3 regions of the Pseudomonas sp. LABIM340 genome follow, and region 1 is predicted to be linked to each of the others. Evidence: predicted binding sites of a transcription regulator. Region 1 holds the regulator's gene; each other region holds the start of a gene.

Region 1 (7,448 bases):
TGCCCGCCCAGCGCGCCGAGCAGACCAAGGAACTGGGCTGGGACGACGTGACCCCAGTGGACATGGTCGGCCTGGAAGTGGGCTACCGCCTGATTCCGCTGGTCGATCGTAACCAGGGCGGCCAGCTGCTGGCGCGGATCAAGGGCGTGCGCAAGAAGCTGTCCCAGGACCTGGGCTTCCTGATGCCGTCGGTGCATATCCGCGACAACCTCGACCTGCTGCCCAACGCCTATCGTTTGACGCTCATGGGCGTCAGTGTGGCGGAAGCCGAGATCTACCCGGATCGCGACCTGGCGATCAACCCCGGCCAGGTGTTCGGCACCCTCAACGGCATCGCCGGCAAGGACCCGGCCTTCGGCCTGGAAGCCGTCTGGATCGAGGCCTCGCAGCGTGATCAGGCGCAATCGCTGGGCTACACCGTGGTCGATGCCAGCACCGTGGTCGCCACCCACCTGAACCAGGTGCTGCACAAGCACGCCCACGAGCTGCTGGGCCACGAGGAAGTCCAGCAACTGATGCAGCTGCTGGCCAAGACTTCGCCCAAGCTCGCCGAAGAGCTGGTGCCGGGAATGATTTCCCTGTCGACGCTGCTCAAGGTGCTTCAGGCGCTGCTGCAGGAACAGGTGCCGGTACGTGACATCCGTACCATCGCCGAGGCCATCGCCAACGTGGCGGTGAAGAGTCAAGATCCCGCCGCGATGGTGGCGGCGGTTCGTGTGGCACTGTCCCGTGCAATCGTGCAAACCATTGTGGGACTAGAGCCGGAGCTGCCTGTGATCACTCTGGAGCCCAGGTTGGAACAGATATTGCTCAATAGTCTTCAGAAGGCCGGACAGGGCTCCGAAGAAGGCATGTTGCTGGAACCCGGAATGGCCGAAAAGCTGCAACGCTCGATGGTTGAAGCGGCGCAGCGTCAGGAGATGCTCGGCAAGCCGGCGATTCTGCTGGTGGCAGGTCCCATCCGCGCGATGATGTCGCGATTCGCCCGGATGGCGGTTCCCACCATGAATGTGCTGGCTTACCAGGAAATCCCCGACAACAAACAAGTCACGATCGTTGCCACTGTTGGGCAGAATTGATTGAGGTCGCAGGCCATGCAGGTAAAACGCTTCTTCGCCGCTGATATGCGTCAGGCCATGAAACTGGTCCGTGACGAGCTGGGCCCGGACGCCTCGATCATCGGCAATCGCCGTGTCGCGGGTGGCGTAGAGCTGACCGCGGCGCTGGATTACCAGGCCCCGGTGGCGGCCAGCAAGCCGAACCCGGCGCTGGAAGCCGAGCTGCGCAAGACCCAGGCGAAGATCGCCCAGGCCAAGGCTGACCTGTCGGCTCCGACCCGCGCCAGCGATAGCGTGCGCGGCGACCGTCAAATGTACGGCACCGAGAAGCCGCGTCGCAGCGCCGCCGAAACCCTGGCCGCCGCCATGGATGCACCGGTTGCCCCGGCGGCGCCCACTGTCGGCCAGCAGGCGCTGGAAGCCATGCGCTTCGAGCTCAACGGCCTGCGCGAGCTGATCGAAGTGCAGCTGGGCTCCATCGCCTGGAACCAGCTGCAGAACCAGCGTCCGAAACAAGCCGGCCTGTGGCGTCGCCTGCAACGCATGGGGCTGCCGGCCGACCTGTCGCGCAACCTGCTGGAGCGCGTGGCTTCCATCGCCGATCCGAAGCAGGCCTGGCGCATGCTGCTGGCGCACCTGGCGCGCTCGATCAATACCCCGGAAATCGACCTGCTGGAGCAGGGCGGTGTGATCGCCCTGGTTGGCCCGGCCGGCATGGGCAAGACCACCACCCTGGCCAAGCTGGCCGCCCGCTACGTACTGAAGTACGGCGCGCAGAGCATCGCGCTGGTGTCCATGGACAGCTTCCGCATCGGTGCGCAGGAGCAGATCAAGACGCTGGGCCGCATTCTCAATGTGCCGGTGACCCTGGTCGATCCGGGCCAGTCGCTGATCCAGGCCATGGCACCGCTGGCGCGCAAGCGTCTGGTGCTGATCGATACCGCCGGCCTGCCCGCCAACGATCCGGCGCTGCGCATGCAGCTCGAAGCGCTGTCGTCGCTGAGCCTGAACGTGAAGAATTACCTCGTGCTGGCCGCGACCAGCCAGAGCCAGGTACTCAAGTCCGCCTGGCAGAACTATCGTTCCTGTGGGCTGGCCGGGTGCATCCTGACCAAACTGGACGAAGCGGGAAGCCTCGGCGAAGCTCTGGCTCTGGCTATCAGCCAGCATCTACCGGTAGCCTATCTGGCTGACGGGCCGAAGATCCCGGACGATCTGCATGTGGCACGCGCGCACCAACTGGTCAGCCGCGCGGTGAGCCTGCAATCGCCCGAAGAGCCTTGCGAGGATGCCATGGCGGACATGTTCGCCGGCCTTTACCAACAGCCGGTGCGTCGCGCCAGCTGAAGATTGTGAGCCCCGGGTGGGGCGTGGGGTGGCCGGTTGAGCCGCCCAAGCGATGCGGATGCTCTGCAAGACGATCCGCGAGCGCCGGAGGCGGTAGAGCACTGCAGCCGGATTAGCCGAAACGCCGATGCGTGACGGTCGAACGACGAGACAAGGTATTGATATGGGTATGCATCCCGTTCAGGTAATCGCAGTCACCGGCGGCAAGGGTGGCGTGGGCAAGACCAACGTGTCGGTGAATCTGTCGCTGGCGCTGGCCGATCTCGGCCGCCGCGTCATGCTGCTGGATGCCGACCTGGGCCTGGCCAACGTCGACGTGCTGCTGGGGCTGTCGCCCAAGCGCACGCTGGCCGACGTCATCGAAGGCGAATGCGACCTGCGTGACGTGATCCTCCAGGGACCCGGCGGCATCCGCATCGTCCCGGCGGCCTCGGGCACCCAGAGCATGGTGCACCTCACGCCGATGCAGCACGCCGGCCTGATCCAGGCATTCAGCGACATCAGCGACAACATCGACGTGCTGGTGGTGGACACCGCCGCCGGCATTGGCGACTCGGTGGTGAGCTTCGTCCGTGCCGCCCAGGAAGTGCTGCTGGTCGTTTGTGATGAACCCACGTCCATCACCGATGCCTACGCTTTGATCAAGCTGCTCAACCGCGACTACGGCATGACCCGTTTCCGCGTGCTGGCGAACATGGCCCACAGCCCTCAGGAGGGCCGCAACCTGTTCGCCAAGCTGACCAAGGTCACCGACCGCTTCCTGGACGTGGCGCTGCAGTACGTCGGCGCCATTCCCTACGACGAGTCGGTGCGCAAGGCCGTGCAGAAGCAGCGTTCGGTGTATGAGGCGTTCCCGCGCAGCAAGGCTTCCCTGGCCTTCCGTGCGGTGGCGCAGAAGGTCGACAGCTGGCCGCTGCCGGCCAACCCAAGAGGGCACCTGGAGTTCTTCGTCGAGCGCCTGGTGCAACATCCCACGGGTTCGGCCGTATGACCGCGGCCTCCGGAGCGCGTATGTACAGCAAGGCACAGGCGCACAACTCCCAGGAACTGCTGATCCAGAAACACGCCCCGCTGGTGAAGCGCATCGCCTACCACCTGCTCGGCCGTCTGCCGGCCAGCGTGCAGGTGGAGGACCTGATGCAGGCCGGCATGATCGGCCTGCTGGAGGCCGCGAAGAAATACGATCAGGGCAAGGGCGCGAGCTTCGAAACCTACGCCGGCATCCGTATCCGCGGCGCCATGCTCGACGAGGTGCGCAAGGGCGATTGGGCCCCGCGTTCGGTCCACCGCAACACCCGCATGGTCAGCGACGCCATCCGCACCGTCGAAGCGCGCACCGGACGTGACGCTAAAGATCAGGAGGTTGCTGCCGAACTCAATATGAGCCTCGAAGATTATTACGGCATCCTCAGCGACACCCAGGGCAGCCGTCTGTACAGCTTCGATGACATGTTGCAGGACGGCGACCAGGGCGGCGGCTTTGCCGAAGACGCCTCGCACCACGACAACGAGCCGTCCCACGGCCTGGAAGACGAACGCTTCCAGGCGGCCCTGGCCGACGCCATCACCAAGCTGCCCGAGCGCGAGCGACTGGTGCTGGCGCTGTACTACGACGAGGAACTCAACCTCAAGGAGATCGGCGAAGTGCTGGGCGTCAGCGAGTCCCGCGTCAGCCAGCTGCACAGCCAGTGCGCCGCGCGCCTGCGTTCGCGACTGGCGGAGTGGCGCGCTCGCTGAGCATCGGGTAGTTTCGCGTCGGCTGCTTCTGAGAGGCGGTGCTGAAGGGATTTTCCTTAGGCAAGTTATAGGCTTACGAATTTTTGGGTGACGTTCCTTTGACGCGCCCACAGCAAAGAGCGCACGACGCTCGATGAATTGACGGCACGCCCGCCAGGGCGCGTTTGGTATCGATGGAGGCAGGTTTGGACAAGAACATGAAAATTCTCATCGTGGACGACTTTTCCACGATGAGGCGCATCATCAAGAACCTCCTGCGGGACCTGGGGTTCACCAACACCGCAGAAGCCGACGACGGCACCACTGCGCTGCCGATGCTGCACAGCGGCAACTTCGACTTCCTCGTTACCGACTGGAACATGCCCGGCATGACCGGCATCGACCTGCTGCGTGCGGTCCGCGCCGACGAGCGTCTGAAGCACCTGCCGGTACTGATGGTCACCGCTGAAGCCAAGCGCGACCAGATCATCGAAGCGGCCCAGGCCGGGGTCAACGGCTATGTGGTCAAGCCTTTCACCGCTCAGGTGTTGAAAGAAAAGATCGAGAAGATTTTCGAGCGGGTCGGCAGCTGAGGCTGACCAAGAGGGCGTCATGGATTTCAACGAATCCGCGGGTGACTTCGAGTCGACCCTGAAAAAACACGCGCGCGAATTGGTCGACTGCCTCGAGCAGGGCGACGTACAGACCGCCGTGCAGCTGATCTCCGAGCTCAACCAGGCGCGTGATCGCGGGCTCTACCAAGAGGTAGGCAAGCTTACCCGCGAGCTGCACAACGCCATCGTCAACTTCCAGATCGATCCCAGCTCCCCGCGCGCCCAGGAAGTCTCGCAGATTGCCGACGCGACTGATCGCCTGTCCTACGTGGTGACGATGACCGAGAAAGCGGCCAATCGGACCATGGACCTGGTGGAAGAGTGCACCCCGGTGGTCATGCACATCGAGACCCAGGCCAAGGAGCTGCAGGAAGACTGGTCGCGTTTCATGCGTCGCGAGCTGGGCCCCGAGGCCTTCCGTGACCTGGCCAAGCGTGTCGAGCAGTTCCTCTACATCAGCGCCCAGGACAGCCGCAAGCTCTCCGCGCACCTGAACGACATCCTGCTCGCGCAGGACTTCCAGGACCTTACCGGGCAAGTGATCAAGCGCGTCACCAAGCTGGTGACCGAGGTCGAGTCGAACCTGGTGAAGCTGGTCTGGATGGCGGGGCAGGTCGATCGCTACGCCGGCATCGAGCATGACCACGAGAGCATGCGCGACGCGGTGGAAAAAGAAAGATCGTCCAAGGGTGAAGGTCCGCAGATTGCTGCCGATACAAGAAAGGACGTCGTATCCGGTCAGGACGATGTCGATGACCTGTTGTCCAGCCTTGGTTTTTAAGCGTCCGCTGACGCTGTAGAGGGAGCACCGAATGAGCTTCGACGCCGATGACGAAATCCTCCAGGACTTCCTGGTGGAGGCCGGCGAGATTCTCGAGCTACTGTCCGAGCAACTGGTCGAGCTGGAAAGCCGCCCGGATGACATGGACCTGCTCAATGCAATCTTCCGTGGGTTCCATACCGTCAAAGGTGGTGCCGGCTTCCTCCAGCTGAATGCGCTGGTGGAGTGCTGCCACATCGCCGAAAACGTGTTCGACATGCTGCGCAAGGGCGAACGCCGCGTGGATGCCGAGCTGATGGACGTGATGCTGCAGGCGCTGGATACCGTCAACGTCATGTTCCAGCAGGTGCGTGACGCGGAGGAGCCGACGCCGGCCACTCCCGAGCTGCTGGCTGCGCTGTCGCGCCTGGCGGATCCGAACGCCGCTCCTGCCGAAGCTCCCGCTGCGGCTGTTGCCGAGCCTGTCGTGGAAGAGGCCCCGGCCGCTGCGGCCGCCTATGGCGACATCACCGACGCTGAGTTCGAACAACTGATGGATGCCCTCGAGCCCGCCGCCGAAGCGCCTGCCGCACCGGTTGGCAGCGGTGGCGACGACATCACCGACGACGAGTTCGAAGCACTGCTCGACCAGCTGCACGGCAAGGGCCAGTTCAGCGCTGCTGCCAAGGAGCCCGTCAGCGCGGCTCCGGCACCGGTTGCCGAGGCGCCCGCCGTCGGTGCTGGCGACGAGATCAGCGACGACGAGTTCGAAGCGCTGCTCGACCAGTTGCATGGCAAGGGTCAGTTCACCGGCGCTAAGGAAGAAGCCGCCGCTCCCGTCGAAACCGCTGCCCAGACCAAGCCCGAGGAAACTCCGGCTGCCGGTGGCGACGACAACATCACCGACGACGAATTCGAGAAGCTGCTCGACGAGCTGCATGGCAAGGGCCAGTTCACCGGCGCGAAGGAAGAAGCGTTCGCGGCTGCGCCCTCCAATGCACAACCCGCTGCACAGCCCAAAGCGGCTGCTGCGCCCGCACCCAAGCCCGCTCCGGCGCCGACCGCTGCCGCCAAGCCTGCGCCGGCCAAGCCCGCCGCTGCCGCCGCAGAAAAGCCGGCCAACGAAGCGGAAACCACCGTGCGCGTGGACACCGCCCGCCTGGACGAGATCATGAACATGGTCGGCGAACTGGTGCTGGTGCGTAACCGCCTGGTGCGTCTGGGCCTGAACAGCGGCGACGAGGCGATGGCCAAGGCCGTCTCCAACCTCGACGTGGTCACCGCCGACCTGCAGTCGTCGGTCATGAAGACCCGCATGCAGCCGATCAAGAAGGTCTTCGGCCGCTTCCCGCGCCAGGTCCGCGATCTGGCGCGCAACCTGAAGAAAGAGATCAACCTCGAGCTGATCGGCGAAGAGACCGACCTGGACAAGAACCTGGTCGAGGCCCTGGCCGACCCGCTGGTGCACCTGGTGCGCAACGCGGTGGATCACGGCATCGAAGGCCCCGACGAGCGCGAGGCCGCCGGCAAGTCGCGTTCGGGCAAGGTGGTGCTGTCCGCCGAGCAGGAAGGCGACCACATCCTGCTGTCGATCTCCGACGACGGCAAGGGCATGGACCCGGACGTTCTGCGCGCCAAGGCTGTGGAGAAGGGCCTGCTGGACAAGGACGCGGCCGATCGCCTCTCCGAGTCCGACTGCTACAACCTGATCTTCGCGCCGGGCTTCTCGACCAAGACCGAGATTTCCGACGTCTCCGGCCGCGGTGTCGGCATGGACGTGGTGAAGACCAAGATTTCCCAGCTCAATGGGATCATCAATATCTACTCGACCAAGGGCCAGGGCTCGAAGATCGTCATCAAGGTCCCGCTGACCCTGGCGATCATGCCGACCCTGATGGTGATGCTGGGCAACCAGGCCTTCGCCTTCCCGCTGGTCAACGTCAACGAGATCTT
Region 2 (7,448 bases), 3.2 Mb from region 1:
GCGACCTTCAGGGCGATGCGCTTGTCGTTCATCACCGTCGGGGTCAGGGTCAGGCGCACGCCGAACTCCTTGTACTCGATGGTGATGTTGTTGTTATCGCCATTGGGCACCGGAATCGGGAACTCGCCACCGGCCAGGAACGAGGCCGTCTGCCCGCTGGTAGCCACCAGGCTGGGGCGCGCCAGGGTGTAGGCGAAACCGCTGCCTTCCAGGGCGTTGATGAAGCCCAGCCACTTGCTGCTGCCACCGCCCCAGATGATGTTGAAGCCGCTATTGAGCGTGGATTCGATACCACCCCCGGTTCCGTTGACGAGATCGCGCGCACCGTTTTGAAGGACGTCGGATATGTTTCCGGATATACCGCCAGCGCTTCCCGGCGAACCGATACCAAAGAAGTTGGAACCGCGCCGCACCAGTGACGTGCTCGCCTGCTTGAGCTTGCTGCGGCTGACTTCGACGAAGCGGATATCGGTCTGCACCTGGTTGGGCAGGCTGCCGGCGCTGGCGCCGATAGCCCCGGCCACATCGCCCACCGCACGCGCACCAACGTGCACGACGGTGCGCATCGGCTGGTCACTGCAGGCGGTCCAGATCAGCAGGCTGGTCAGGCCTTCGGCCTTGCCGGTGACGAGGAAGTCGCGCTTGTCGAGCACTTGTACGTCGGCGATGTTCGGGTCGCCGATGGCCAGGCGCTTGATCGGCACCGGCAGCTGTTGGTCACGCTGGGCGCCCTGCTCGACATCGAGATTCAGTTGCTGGTCAGCAAAGCCTGCGCACGCGCTCGGTACGGCCTGCGCCGCGGAGTGAACGGCGCAAGCCAGCATGGCGACCAGGGGAAGGATGAAGCGCTTGGACATCGATGCACTCCTTGCTCAATGTGCTTCACGGGTAACGGTGGTGCCTCGGTAGACCACCACGCCGGCATCGACCTGCGGGGCGGAGACCTGGCGCACGGCGGGGGCCGGCGCCTGGCGCGGCTTGCCGATGAGTTGTTCGAGGGTGATCGGCTGGCTGACGGCGGAGCCGAGCGAGGCCTGGATATAGCGGCCCTGCTGCTCCTTCTCGTAGAGGTTCTCGTCCTTGCTGCGCACCGCCAGGCGCAGGGAACCGGCCTGGCTGGCGAGCATCAGGCGTGATGCGGCTTCGGCGGGCACTGCCAGCACGGCAGTGCGCGGCGGTTTGGGTGTCTTGTCCTTGGGGTCGCCGGCGTTGCGCGCCTGGCCGTCGGTGGAAACGGCGATCTGCTCGCCGTAGGTCAGCACCCGCACACCGGGCAGCACCACCTGGGCGCTGAGGCTGCGCTCGGTGCTCTGCTGGTCCTGGACGAAGAGCATGACGTCGACGTAGTCGCCGGGGAGCACGAAGCCGCCGCCACCGATGACCTCGTCCACGGCAATCGCCATGGCGCGCTCGTCCGGCCGGATGGTGCGGGCCAATGGGCCGCCTGGCTCGGTCACGGCGGAGGTGAGGATATTGCCCGCAGGAACGGCGACCCAGACGCGCTGGCCGATCACGGCTTCGGGCTTGGGAAAGCTGCCGGCGGGAGCGGTGCGCAGCATTTCCACGCTGACATCGTCCTTGCCGATCACTGCCAGGGGCGGCAGGTCACGGGCGGCCACCACCACAGCGGTGCGCTGCAGCTTGTCGGCTTCGGCCATTGCCGCCGGCGCGACCTCCTGCACCACACCGGCAACCGGCGCGGCCGGCTTGCCGACCTTGAGTCCGAGATACCCCACCACACCGGCGCACACCAGCAACAGCCCGGCGAAAACCATCAGCACCTTGCTATTCATGACCACATCCTTGGGCAATCTCGGAAAAGCGGACCGGAGGGTCCGCGGCCTTGTCGTATGAAGTCCGTTACCGGCAGCACCGGGGTTTGTCCTTCAGACCTTTATTGTTGTTTCGGCCAGGCGAGGAAGTTCGATAAGAACCATTCCTCATAATCAGTTTTTAGTTGTGCCATGGCTGAATCTAGTAGCTGTGTTTAGAGCGTCAACCACGCCGGTTAAATTTACGATCTGCAATTATTTATATGCCGAGAGGGTTATAACTTTGGTATTAGCGCTATTTGAACAATTGCATTCAGCCATACGACGCCTAGCCTGACGATGAAGTCGGGGCGCCGCCCCGGTGGTATTCGAGGGAGCACCCGCGATGGACCTGAAAATAAAAAACCTGTCCCTGAAACTGTTCTGCATGGCCAAGGCATTCGCGGCCGACAAGGAAGGGGCAACAGCGATCGAGTATGCGGTAATTGCGGGCCTGATCTCGGTGGTGGTTATCACCGGTGCAGCCCTGATCGGAACCGATCTGGGTGCGATCATGACCACTATCCAGACAGAAGTTGCGAAAGCGAAATAAAAGATAGCCGCGCTCCAGCCAATTCCGTTCTATCTAATTCAAAGTTCCCGTGCACTTGCACGGGAACTTGTTCTTGTGCCTGCGAAAAGTTTTTCTAAAGTTCCAGCCAGCCCTGCCGATACAGCCTGCTCAAACCCGTTTTACAGCAGGATGCTTTACCGATGCTTCGTTCGCTGTCCTTCTCCAGGAAGATTCTCCTGGCGGCCTCCCTCGTAGTCACCTTCGCCTTCGCCTGTTTCATCTTCTTCAACGATCTGCGCCAGCGCGAGGCCATCCACTCCGACACCGAATCCTACCTCTCCGAGGTCGGCAGCCTGACCGCCAGCAATATCCAGAGCTGGCTGGAAGGTCGCATCCAGCTGGTGGAAGCGGAAGCTGCGCAACTGGCCGACGGCGAGCCGACGCCCGAGCGCATCCAGCACGTACTGGAGCAGCAGGTGTTCCAGAAGAACTTCGAATCGGTCTACCTCGGTGAAGCCGCCAGCGGCGTGTTCACCATGCGCCCCTACGCGCCGATGCCCGACGGCTACGACCCGCGCACCCGTGGCTGGTACAAGGACGCCGTGGCCGCCGGCCGGCTGATCGTCACCGAACCCTTCCTCGACGCCGGCACCAACGAGCAGATCCTCGCCATGTCGATGCCGGTCATGCGCAATGGCCAACTGGTCGGCGTGGCCGCCGGCGACATGAAGCTGGAAACCATCACCGCGATCATCAACTCGCTGAAGTTCGACGGCGACGGCTATGCCTTCCTGGTCAGCGATGCCGGCAAGATCCTCCTGCACCCGGACAGCAGCCTGATCTTCAAGAGCCTCGGCGAGGTCTACCAGCAGGGCGCACCCAAGGTGCAGCCGGGCGTGCAGGAAGTCAGCATCAATGGCGAGGACCAACTGGTCTCCATGACGCCGGTGAAGGGCCTGCCGGGCGTGACCTGGTACGTCGCGCTGGTGCTCAACAAGGACTCCGCCTATGCGATGCTCAGCGACTTCCGCAACACCGCCATCGTCGCCACCGTCATCGCCATCGTCGCCATCCTGTTCCTGCTGGGCATGCTGATCCGCGTGCTGATGGCGCCGCTGACCGACATGGGCCGCGCCATGCAGGACATCGCTCAGGGCGAAGGCGACCTGACCAAGCGCCTTAAGGTCGCCAGCAACGACGAATTCGGCGTACTGGCCAACGCCTTCAACCGCTTCGTCGAGCGTATCCACGAATCCATCCGCGAAGTGGCCTCCACCGCGCGCAGCCTGCATGACGTCTCGCAGCTGGTGGTGAACGCCTCCAACTCGTCCATGAGCAACTCCGACGAACAGGCCAATCGCACCAACAGCGTGGCCGCGGCGATCAATGAACTGGGCGCTGCCGCCCAGGAAATCGCCCGCAACGCCGCCGATGCCTCGCACCACGCCACCGACGCTTCGCATCAGGCTGGAGATGGTCGCCAGGTGGTCGAGCAGACCATCAGCGCGATGAACCTGCTCTCCGACAAGATCAGCTCCGCCTGCGCCAACATCGAGTCGCTGAACAGCCGCACGGTAAACATCGGCCAGATTCTGGAGGTCATCAAGGGCATCTCCGAACAGACCAACCTGCTGGCCCTGAACGCCGCCATCGAAGCCGCCCGCGCCGGGGAAGCTGGCCGTGGCTTCGCCGTGGTCGCGGACGAGGTGCGCAACCTTGCCCACCGCGCCCAGGAGTCCGCGCAGGAAATCCAGAAGATGATCGAGGAACTGCAGGTCGGCGCCCGCGAAGCCGTGGACACCATGACCGAGAGTCAGCGCTACAGCCTGGAGAGCGTGGAAATCGCCAACCGCGCTGGCGAGCGCCTGGCCAGCGTGACCCACCGCATCGGCGAGATCGACTCGATGAACCAGTCGGTGGCCACCGCCACCGAGGAACAGACCGCCGTGGTCGACTCGCTGAACATGGACATCACCGAGATCAACACGCTGAACCAGGAAGGCGTGGAAAACCTGCAAGCCACCCTGCGTGCCTGTGCCGACCTGGAGAACCAGGCCGGCCGCCTGCGCCACCTGGTGGACAGCTTCCGCATCTGATCGCGGCAATAGTGAAAAGGCGCCTTCGGGCGCCTTTTTCATTGGGCGCCAGCTCGTCATCAACCTGTAGGAGCGCGCCATGCGCGCGATCGCGGGCATGGCCCGCTCCTACAGGTAAACGCCGATCCTGTATCACCTCTGAAACACCCGCCACAGAGCCATCCCTACCGTTCGTCCGACGCTTTCAAGCTTCCCTCGGGCACGCCGAAATCAAGGGTGAAGGCCTTTTATACCCACCAACAAACCGGGCCTGTCGTCACCGCCGGCACAAGGGACTTCCGGCCACGCCCGCACGGCTATCCGCCGCGCCGGCGCCGTCCGTTTCACACCACAGGGACGGACGTTCTGCGGCGACACCGGATCTGTCGCCCGGACCAACGCCGTTCAGGCATCCCACTACCTCCGGACTCGACGCAGCATGATCAAGAGCCTGAAATTCAGCCATAAGATCCTCCTGGCCGCTTCTCTTGTTGTTTTCTCGGCATTCGCCCTCTTCACCCTCTACAACGACTACCTGCAGCGCAATGCGATCCGCGAGGACCTCGAGGATTACCTGCGGGAGATGGGCGACGTCAGCGCCAGCAACATCCAGAACTGGCTGAGCGGCCGCCTGCTGCTGATCGAAAGCACCGCCCAGACCCTCGCCCGCGACAGTTCGCCCGAGCACCTGAGCGGCCTGCTGGAGCAGGACACCCTGCGCAAGACCTTCAACTTCACCTACCTGGGCCAGGAAGACGGCACCTTCACCATGCGCCCCAACAGCGCCATGCCAGACGGTTACGACCCGCGCACCCGCCCCTGGTACAAGGATGCCGTCGCGGCCGGCGGCACCACGCTGACCGAGCCCTACATCGACGCGGCCACCCAGCAACTGATCATGACCGTCGCCACCCCCGCGCGCGCCGGCGGCAAGACCCTCGGCGTGGTCGGCGGCGACCTCGGCCTGCAGACCCTGGTGGAGATCATCAACTCGCTGGACTTCAGCGGCATGGGCTACGCCTTCCTGGTCAGCGGCGACGGCAAGATCCTCGTGCACCCGGACAAGAACCAGATCATGAAGACGCTGGCGGATGTCTACCCGCAGAACACGCCGAAGATCGGCAGCGGCTTCAGCGAGGCCGAACTCAACGGCCACCAGCGCATCCTCAGCTTCACCCAGGTGAAGGGCCTGCCGTCGGTGAACTGGTACATCGGCCTGTCCATCGACAAGGACGCCGCCTACGCCATGCTGAGCAAGTTCCGCGCCTCGGCCATAGTCGCCGCCGCGATTGCCATTGTCGCCATCCTGCTCCTGCTGGGCATGCTGATCCGCGTGCTGATGCAGCCGCTGACCACCATGGGCCGCGCGATGGAAGACATCGCCCAGGGCGAAGGCGACCTGACCAAGCGCCTGAAGGTCGCCAGCAACGACGAGTTCGGCGTGCTGGGCAATGCCTTCAACCGCTTCGTCGAACGTATCCACGAGTCCATCCGCGAGGTGGCCTCCACCGCGCGCCAGCTGCACGACGTTTCGCAACTGGTGGTGAACGCCTCCAACTCGTCCATGAGCAATTCCGACGAGCAATCCAACCGCACCAACAGCGTCGCGGCTGCGATCAATGAACTGGGCGCCGCCGCCCAGGAAATCGCCCGCAACGCCGCCGATGCCTCGCACCACGCCACCGATGCCTCGCACCAGGCCGGTGACGGGCGTCAGGTGGTCGAGCAGACCATCAGCGCGATGAACCTGCTGTCCGACAAGATCAGCTCGGCCTGCGCCAACATCGAAGCACTGAACAGCCGCACGGTGAACATCGGGCAGATTCTGGAAGTGATCAAGGGCATCTCCGAGCAGACCAACCTGCTGGCCCTGAACGCCGCCATCGAAGCCGCCCGCGCCGGTGAAGCCGGTCGGGGCTTCGCCGTAGTGGCGGACGAGGTACGCAACCTCGCCCACCGCGCCCAGGAATCGGCGCAGCAGATCCAGAAGATGATCGAGGAACTGCAGATTGGCGCCCGCGAAGCCGTGGACACCATGACCGAGAGCCAGCGCTACAGCCTGGAAAGCGTGGAGATCGCCAACCGCGCCGGCGAGCGTCTGGCCAGCGTGACCCACCGCATCGGCGAGATCGACTCGATGAACCAGTCGGTGGCCACCGCCACCGAGGAACAGACCGCCGTGGTCGACTCACTGAACATGGACATCACCGAGATCAACACGCTGAACCAGGAAGGCGTGGAAAACCTCCAGGCCACCCTGCGCGCCTGTGCCGACCTGGAGAACCAGGCTGGCCGCCTGCGTCACCTGGTGGACAGCTTCCGCATCTGATCTTCGCTGCATTGAAAAAGGCGCCTGCGGGCGCCTTTTTCATTGGGTACACCTGTAGGAGCGAGCCATGCTCGCGATCGCGGGCATGGCCGGCTCCTACAGGGAAGACCTCAGCATCGCTTGCTGCCGCCCATCAATACGTAGGGCGCATAACCCGGAACGGGTTATCCGCCATACCACGACGGCGGATAACGCTGGCGCGTTATCCGCCCTACGGTCTTAGCGTCGCTTGCTACCGCCCAGCAACGCGCCCATCAACCCGCGCACCAGTTGCCGACCGATCTGGTTAGCCGCCTGGCGCACCACCGTCTTGCTCACCTGACTGGCCAGCGAACCCAGTATCTCGCCGGCCATCCCGCCAAAGTCGGTGCCGCCGCCCTTCTCTTCCTTCTCCTGGGTCGGCGCCATCTTGTTGTCGGCGCGGCCGGTCAGTTTCTCGTAGGCGGATTCGCGGTCGATCGGCTGGTCGTAGTGACCGGCCAGCGGCGAACGGCGGATGACGTCGGCGCGCTCGGCGTCGGTCAGCGGGCCGATACGCGACTGCGGCGGCGCCACGGCCACGCGCTGGACCATCGCGGGCGTGCCCTTCTCTTCCAGGGTGCCTACCAACGCTTCGCCGATACCCAATTCGGTGAGCACCTTCAGGGTGTCGAACGCCGGGTTGGGCCGGAAGCCATCGGCCACCGCGCGCAGGGATTTCTGTTCCTTGGCGGTGAACG
Region 3 (7,448 bases), 1.0 Mb from region 1:
AGCCTGTGCGACATGCTCAAGCTCATCCATGGCGACCACCTCGCCATCGACTGGCAGGCGCCACCTGCTACGCGCCTGCCGTACGACCGGGAGGACCTGCTGGAGATGCTTGGCAACCTGCTGGACAACGCCTGCAAATGGGCCGATGCCCAGGTGCGCCTGACGGTTGAGAAGGGCGCTGATGCCTACCGGCTGAGCGTGGATGACGATGGCCCCGGCATTGCCGAGGACCAGCGTGACAGCGTGCTGGAGCGTGGCACGCGGCTGGATGAACAGGTGGCCGGGCATGGCCTGGGCCTGGGCATCGCGCGGGATATCGCGGCGGCCTGTGGCGGTGGCCTGACGCTGGAAAGCAGCGAGCTGGGCGGGTTGCGAGTGGTGGTGGAGCTGCCGCGCCGCACGGCCTGAACTGACGCCGGCCTTGCCGGCGGATCGCGGGCATGCCCCGCTCCTACAAGGTCCGTTATCGCTCGGCGTTCACCTGTAGGAGCGGGCCATGCCCGCGACCGATCCTGCTGCGGGGCTCAAACGCGGAACTGATCCATCAGCCCCTGCTGATGATTGGCCAGCTTGTTCAGCGACTGGCTGACCTGCGCCGATTCCTGCGCCTGGCTGGACAGCGATTCGGTCACGTCGCGGATGCCGGCGACGTTGCGGTTGATCTCCTCGGCCACCGCGCTCTGTTCCTCGGCGGCGCTGGCGATCTGCAGGTTCATGTCGGTGATCACACCCACGGCGTCGCCGATGCGCTTCAGCGCGGCCACGGCCTGCTCAACCTGGGAAACGCTGTCCTGCGCCTGACGGTGGCTGTTGCTCATCGCGCCGACCACATCGCGGGTGCCGTTCTGCAAGCCCTCGATGACCTGGCGGATTTCCTCCACCGAATCCTGGGTGCGCTTGGCGAGGTTGCGCACCTCGTCGGCGACCACCGCGAAGCCACGCCCGGCTTCACCGGCGCGGGCCGCTTCGATGGCGGCGTTGAGAGCCAGCAGGTTGGTCTGCTCGGCGATGCCGCGAATCACTTCCAGCACCGAGCCGATCTGCTCGCTGCTGGCGGCAAGGCCTTCCACCTGGCTCATGGCGCTGCTCATGTCGCTGGCCAGTTCGTCGATCAGGCGGGTGGTGTTGTCGATCACGTTGAGGCCATCACGGGTCGCGCCGTCGGCGCCACGTGCGGCATCGGCGGCCATGGCGGCGCTGTTGGCGACGTCGTGGGCGGTGGCGCTCATTTCCTGGGAAGCGGTGGCCACCTGGTCGACTTCGCGGAACTGCTGCTGCATGCCGGCGCTGGTCTGGCTGGCGATTTCTGAGGACTGGTCGGCGGTGGCGCGGGCGTCCTGCACCGAGGATTTCACGTCGCGGATGATCGGCTGCAGCTTGTCGAGGAAGCGGTTGAACCAGCCGGCCAGTTCGCCCAGTTCGTCCTTGCCGCTGTAGTCCAGGCGCCTGGTCAGGTCGCCTTCGCCGCTGGCGATGTTACGCAGCATGGCGGCGACATTGAGGATCGGACGGGTTACGCCGCGGGCGGTGAGCCACATGGCGAACAGGCCGATCAGGATGGCGATCAAACCGAAGCCGAGTTGCGAGACGGTGCCCTGCACGCGCTGGTTGTCCAGCTCGTTCTGCAACTCGATGGCCGGGCCGAGCAGGACGTTCTGCGGGACTTCCAGCAGCACGCCCCAGGGCTTGGAGCCGGGGATCGGTTGCAGCGGCTCGACCACGCGCAGCTGGTCGTCCTGGCGGAATACCTGCTCATGGTTGGCGGCGATGGCCTGCAGCAGGTCGGCGCCCTGGTTGGGGTAGACCTCCTTGAGGTTCTTGCTCAGCTTGGAGGCATCCGCGCTGTGCCCGGCGAGCAGGCCGGCGGCGCTGACGATGCTGACGCGGCCCTGGCCGTCGTACAGCTCCTGGCTGCCCTCGACGCTGATTTCCTGCAGCTTCTCCATGCTGATGTCCAGGCCCATGACGCCGATGACCTTGCCGTCCAGCTCCAGCGGGAAGGCGATGCTGGTCATCAGCATGCGCTTGTTGCCGACGTCGTCGAAGTACGGGTCGAGTACGCAGGGCTGGCCGGTGGTCTTGGGGCAGGTGAACCAGGCGTTGTAGGCGCTGCCGCTCGGGCCGGGGCTGGTGTCCTGCAGCAGCGACTCGGCCATGGCTTCGGATTCCAGGTGGCCCGGGGTGGCCTGCGACCAGTAGATGGAGAAGCGACCGGTGTCGTTGCTGCCCAGCTCGCCCTGGCCAGCGAAGAGCTTGTCCTTGCCGTCCAGTGCGTCGGGTTCGAAGGCGACGTAGAGGCCCAGCAGTTCCGGGTTGCCTTCCAGCGCAGTCTTCACCTGGCGGGTCAGGTCCTCGCGCAGGTCGTAGGCGTCGAGAAAACGCTTCTGCGCCTGGTCGCGCAGGAACAGGACCTGCCGCGAGAAGCCCTTGCCGTACTGGTAGGCATCCATGATGTAGCGCTGGATACGCATGGCCTGGACTTCGCCGCGTGATTGCAGGCGGGCCTTGGCTGCTTCATCGAGCATTTCGGTGCTCGATTGCTTGACCAGCGCGGTGCTGGTTTGCGTGCGGTAGACGGACAGGCCGGAGAGCAGCGAGACGACGCCGAGCAGACACAGCCCGGCAAGCAACGTGATCTTCCACTGGATGGAGAGACGGCGCAGCAGCATGGAGGGGAATCCTTGTTTGAACTAAGCCCTGGGATGCCCGATATATCGGCCTTTCCCGCATCTTCTTGACCCGTGACGGGGAGAAACGCCGGAAAACAGGCGATTCTGGCGTGCCGTTACGACGGGCGGCGACTTTAAGGCAAAAAACGTGCGCACTACGGTGAAAATCCCGCCCCGGTGATTTCAGAAACGTCTTGATTCGACACGGGTTTTGACACCCCGCCAGGGGTTTGGCAGAGTGCGCGCCTTTTGCCCGCGCGCAGGCAGGGCGACCCGTGAGAGGAGTGGTGAAGATGAATGCGGTGCTGATCGCCATTGGCCTGATGCTGGTGCTGAGCCTGTGTCGCGTGCATGTGGTGGTCGCATTGATCGCCGGCGCGGTGGCCGGTGGTTTGCTGGGCGGCCTGGGCATGGACGGCACGCTCAAGGCGTTCAACGAAGGCCTGGGCGCCGGTGCGACAGTGGCGCTGTCCTACGCCATGCTCGGCGCTTTTGCCGTGGCCATCGCGCGCTCCGGAATGGCGCACGCCCTGGCCGATCGCGCCCTGGCAATGCTCGGCCGGCATGAGGCGAACGGCTCCAATGGCTTCAAGTGGATGATGGTCGGCCTGCTGCTGGTGGTGGCGATCTCCTCGCAGAACATCCTGCCGATCCACATCGCCTTCATCCCGCTGCTGGTGCCGCCGCTGCTCTATGTGCTGACGCGCCTGCAGATCGACCGCCGGCTGATCGCCTGCGTCATCACCTTCGGCCTGATCACCCCCTACATGTTCCTGCCGGTGGGCTTCGGCAACATCTTCCTGAACCAGATCCTGCTGGCCAACGTGGCCCGCGCGGGCGTCGACGTGCAGGGCATCAACGTCACCCACGCCATGCTCATCCCGGCGCTGGGCATGGTCTGCGGCCTGCTGATCGCGGTGCTGTTCAGCTACCGGCGCAAGCGTGACTACGACCTGGAACGCATCGAGCAGGCCGAGCGGGTCGATACGCCGTACAGCAGGATGAGCCTGGTGGTGGCGGGGGTCGCGGTCGCGGCGGCCTTTGCCGTGCAGCTGCTGCTGGATTCGATGATCCTCGGCGCGCTGGTGGGCTTCCTGGTGTTCTCGCTGTCCGGCGTGGTGCGCTGGAAGGAAGCGGACGACCTGTTCACCGAAGGCATGAAGATGATGGCCATGATCGGCTTCATCATGATCGCCGCTCAGGGGTTCGCTGCGGTGATGACCGCCACCGGGCAGGTCGCCAGCCTGGTGGACAGCGCCGCCGGCTGGATCGGCAGCAGCAAGGCGCTGGGCGCCTTCATGATGCTGCTGGTGGGCCTGCTGGTGACCATGGGCATTGGCTCGTCCTTCTCCACGGTGCCGATCATCGCGGCGATCTTCGTGCCGCTGGCGGTGCACCTGGGTTTCAGCCCGCTGGCCATCGTCAGCATCGTGGGGACTGCGGGCGCGCTGGGCGACGCGGGCTCGCCGGCGTCGGACTCCACCCTCGGCCCGACCTCCGGCCTGAACGTGGATGGCCAGCACAACCACATCTGGGATACCGTGGTGCCGACCTTCCTGCACTACAACCTGCCACTGCTGGTATTCGGCTGGGTGGCCGCAATGGTGCTCTAGAGCGCTCGCGCGCACGGAACGCGCGCTGAAAGTTGCACTTGGCGGGGCAACTGCTGACTAATGAGCAGGTTTATCCATCCATGGACCCGCTCATGTTCGAATCGAAACTGGAATACCGGACGTTCCTCGCCCTGCTGCTGGTGGTGACGCTCGCCTTCGGCTGGATCCTGCTGCCGTTCTACGGGGCGGTCTTCTGGGGCACCATCCTGGCGATCATCTTCGCGCCGCTGCAGCGCCGCCTGCGGGTGAAACTCAACGGGCGCAACAACCTCGCCGCGCTGCTTTCCCTCGCTGTGTGCTTCCTGATCGTGATCCTGCCGGTGACCTTCATCGCCGGGGCGCTGGTGCAGGAGGGGGCGACCGTCTACCAGCGGTTGAAGTCGGGTGAGCTGAACTTCATCGCCTACTACCAGCAGGCGGTCGCCGCGCTGCCGGGCTGGGCGCACCAGTTGCTGGAGCGCTTCGACCTGGCGGACCTGTCCAGCCTGCAGGAAAAGCTCTCGGCAGGCGCGATGCAGGCCAGCCAACTGGTGGCCACCAAGGCCTTCAGCATCGGCCAGAACACCTTCGAGTTTGTCATCAGCTTCGGCATCATGCTGTACCTGCTGTTCTTCCTCCTGCGCGATGGCCCGACGCTGGGGCGTCGCATCAAGCAGGCGGTGCCGCTGAGCGTGGAGCACAAGCAACACCTGTTCGCCAAGTTCACCACGGTGATCCGCGCCACGGTGAAGGGCAACATTGCCGTCGCTGCGACCCAGGGCGCGCTGGGGGGGCTGATCTTCTGGTTCCTCGGCATCCAGGGCTCGCTGCTCTGGGGCACGCTGATGGCCTTCCTCTCGCTGCTGCCGGCGATTGGCGCGGGGCTGATCTGGGTGCCGGTGGCGGCTTACTTCCTGCTCACCGGGGCGATCTGGCAGGGCGTGGTGCTGACGCTGTTCTGCGTGGTGGTGATCGGCCTGGTGGACAACATCCTGCGCCCGATCCTGGTGGGCAAGGACACCAAGATGCCCGACTACGTGGTGCTGATCTCCACCCTCGGCGGCATGTCGCTGTTCGGCCTCAACGGCTTCGTTATCGGCCCGCTGATCGCCGCGCTGTTCATGGCCTCATGGGACCTGTTCACCGGCCGCGAAGGTGAAGCGCCCAAGCCGGTAGAATAGGGCAGGAGGGTAGGGCGAATAACCTGGTACAGGTTATCCGCCGTCGGCAATGCGGCGGATAACGCTGGCGCGTTATGCGCCCTACGAAAACTCGATACCGCCCAATAAAAAACCCCGCCGAAGCGGGGTTTTTTATTGCCTGTCGACCTTAGCCGGCGACGGCTACCAGGCCGCTGTGCTGGAGGATGTCCAGCAGCGGTTGCGGGTAGACGCCGAGGAAGAAGGCGAGCAGGGCGATGGCTACCAGCATGATGCCGCCAGCGCGCTGGGCCCAGTCCAGGGGAGCGTCGTGGCGCTTCATGTTCGGCTCGACCAGGAACATGGTCACCATGACACGCAGGTAGTAGAACAGGCCGATGGCGCTGCCCAGTACCAGGGCGCCGACCAGCCACCAGTGCTGGGACTCGACACCGGTGGCGACGATGTAGAACTTGCCGATGAAGCCGGCGGTCAGCGGGATGCCGGCCAGGGACAGCATCATCACGGTCATTACGGCGGTCAGCACCGGGCGCCGCCAGAACAGGCCGCGGTACTCGAACAGCGCGTCGGCATCGCGGCCGCTGTACGGGGTGGACATCAGGGTGACCACGCCGAAGGCGCCCAGGGTAGTGACGACATAGGTGGTCAGGTAGACGCCGACCGCTTCCACGGCCAGACCCTTGCTCGCCACCAGGGCGATCAGCAGGTAGCCGAAGTGGGCGATGGACGAGTAGCCGAGCAGGCGCTTGATGTTGCTCTGGGTCAGCGCCAGCAGGTTACCGATCAGGATCGAGGCGACAGCGATGACCGCGATGGCGTCATGCAGCAGGCCGTTGTTCAGGGCCGCCGGAGCGATCTGGAACAGGCGCAGCAGCACGGCGAACACGGCGACCTTGGCGGTGGTGGCCAGGAAGGTGGCGACCGGAGCCGGGGCGCCTTCGTAGACGTCCGGGGTCCACAGGTGGAACGGCGCCAGGGACAGTTTGAAGCCCAGGCCGACGACCATCATGCCGACGCCGATGGCCAGCAGCGGGCCGTGGCTGGTGCCTTCGGCCAGCGACGCGCCGATGGCGGAGAAGCCCAGGTTGCCGGACTCGGCGTAGAGCAGGGCCATGCCGAACAGCAGGAACGCGGAGCCGGCGGCGGACAGTACGGTGTACTTGATGCCCGCTTCCAGGGTGCGCTTGTTGAAGAAGGCGTAGGCCACCATGCCGTAGACCGGCACCGACAGCAGCTCCAGACCGATGAACAGGCCGGCCAGGTTCTGCGCGCTGACCAGTACCAGGCCGCCTGCGGTGGAGAGCAGGAGCAGCAGGTACAGTTCCTCGCGGTTGCCCGGGAAGCTTTCCATGTAGGCGTGGGCGAGAGTGGTGCAGGCCAGGGCGCCGATCAGGATCAGGGCCATGTAGAAGCAGGCGAAGTTGTCGACCACCATGAGCGGGGTGACTTCGATCGGGGTGACTTTCAGCACCGGGATGATCGACAGCAGGGCCAGGTTCAGACCGATCACCGAGAGGGTGGCGGCCATCGAGTGGTTACGCTTCCAGGCTACCGCAAGCATCACCACCACCAGGGTGGCGCTGGTGATGAGCAGTGGCAGAAGCGCGATGAAGTGTTGAATCGTAAAGGTCATTTCGCGCTTACCGTGCTGCCAGAGTGGAGAGGGCGGCACCCAGCCATTGCTGGACGCCGTGCATGGTTGCCGCGGAGGTGTCGAGGACCGGCTGCGGGTAGACGCCGAGCACGATCAGCAGCACCGCCAGGCCGAGCGCCATGGAGAGCTCGCGGAAGTTCAGACCGGCGATGGCGGTGTCGGACTTGGCCGGGCCGAAGTAGGCACGATGGATCATGATCAGCGAGTAGACCGAGCCGAACACCAGGCCGAAGGTGGCGATCACGGTGATTACCGGAACGACCTTGAAGCTGCCCAGCAGGATCAGGAACTCGCCGACGAAGTTACCGGTGCCCGGCAGACCCAGCGACGCGGTGGCGAAGAACAGGGCCACGGCCGGCAGGTACGGGATGCG

The links. Region 1 encodes FliA, which starts transcription of late flagellar genes. Its sites were predicted from a motif close to CTAAAGTTTNNNNNNNNNNNGCCGNTAA; they were not measured.
Region 2: ABKS89_RS06045 (methyl-accepting chemotaxis protein) is a predicted target of FliA. The motif match lies at 2,459-2,486, and genes of this name have one in related genera.
Region 3: ABKS89_RS16975 (methyl-accepting chemotaxis protein) is a predicted target of FliA. The motif match lies at 2,712-2,739, and genes of this name have one in related genera.

The regions. Positions count from the first base shown of each region.
Region 1 covers NZ_CM200227.1:4,696,847-4,704,294, reverse strand. The annotation lists gene flhA (flagellar biosynthesis protein FlhA) at 1-1,079, shown strand, start outside; gene flhF (flagellar biosynthesis GTPase FlhF) at 1,095-2,405, shown strand; gene fleN (flagellar synthesis regulator FleN) at 2,569-3,396, shown strand; gene fliA (RNA polymerase sigma factor FliA) at 3,393-4,142, shown strand; gene ABKS89_RS21465 (chemotaxis response regulator CheY) at 4,340-4,714, shown strand; gene ABKS89_RS21460 (protein phosphatase CheZ) at 4,734-5,516, shown strand; gene ABKS89_RS21455 (chemotaxis protein CheA) at 5,548-7,448, shown strand, end outside.
Region 2 covers NZ_CM200227.1:1,247,959-1,255,406, reverse strand. The annotation lists gene ABKS89_RS06060 (type II and III secretion system protein family protein) at 1-857, opposite strand, end outside; gene cpaB (Flp pilus assembly protein CpaB) at 873-1,793, opposite strand; gene ABKS89_RS06050 (Flp family type IVb pilin) at 2,170-2,364, shown strand; gene ABKS89_RS06045 (methyl-accepting chemotaxis protein) at 2,526-4,421, shown strand; gene ABKS89_RS06040 (methyl-accepting chemotaxis protein) at 4,840-6,729, shown strand; gene ABKS89_RS06035 (helicase HerA-like domain-containing protein) at 6,949-7,448, opposite strand, start outside.
Region 3 covers NZ_CM200227.1:3,682,484-3,689,931, reverse strand. The annotation lists gene ABKS89_RS16980 (ATP-binding protein) at 1-408, shown strand, start outside; gene ABKS89_RS16975 (methyl-accepting chemotaxis protein) at 525-2,669, opposite strand; gene ABKS89_RS16970 (Na+/H+ antiporter family protein) at 2,963-4,282, shown strand; gene ABKS89_RS16965 (AI-2E family transporter) at 4,375-5,442, shown strand; gene nuoN (NADH-quinone oxidoreductase subunit NuoN) at 5,591-7,054, opposite strand; gene nuoM (NADH-quinone oxidoreductase subunit M) at 7,062-7,448, opposite strand, start outside.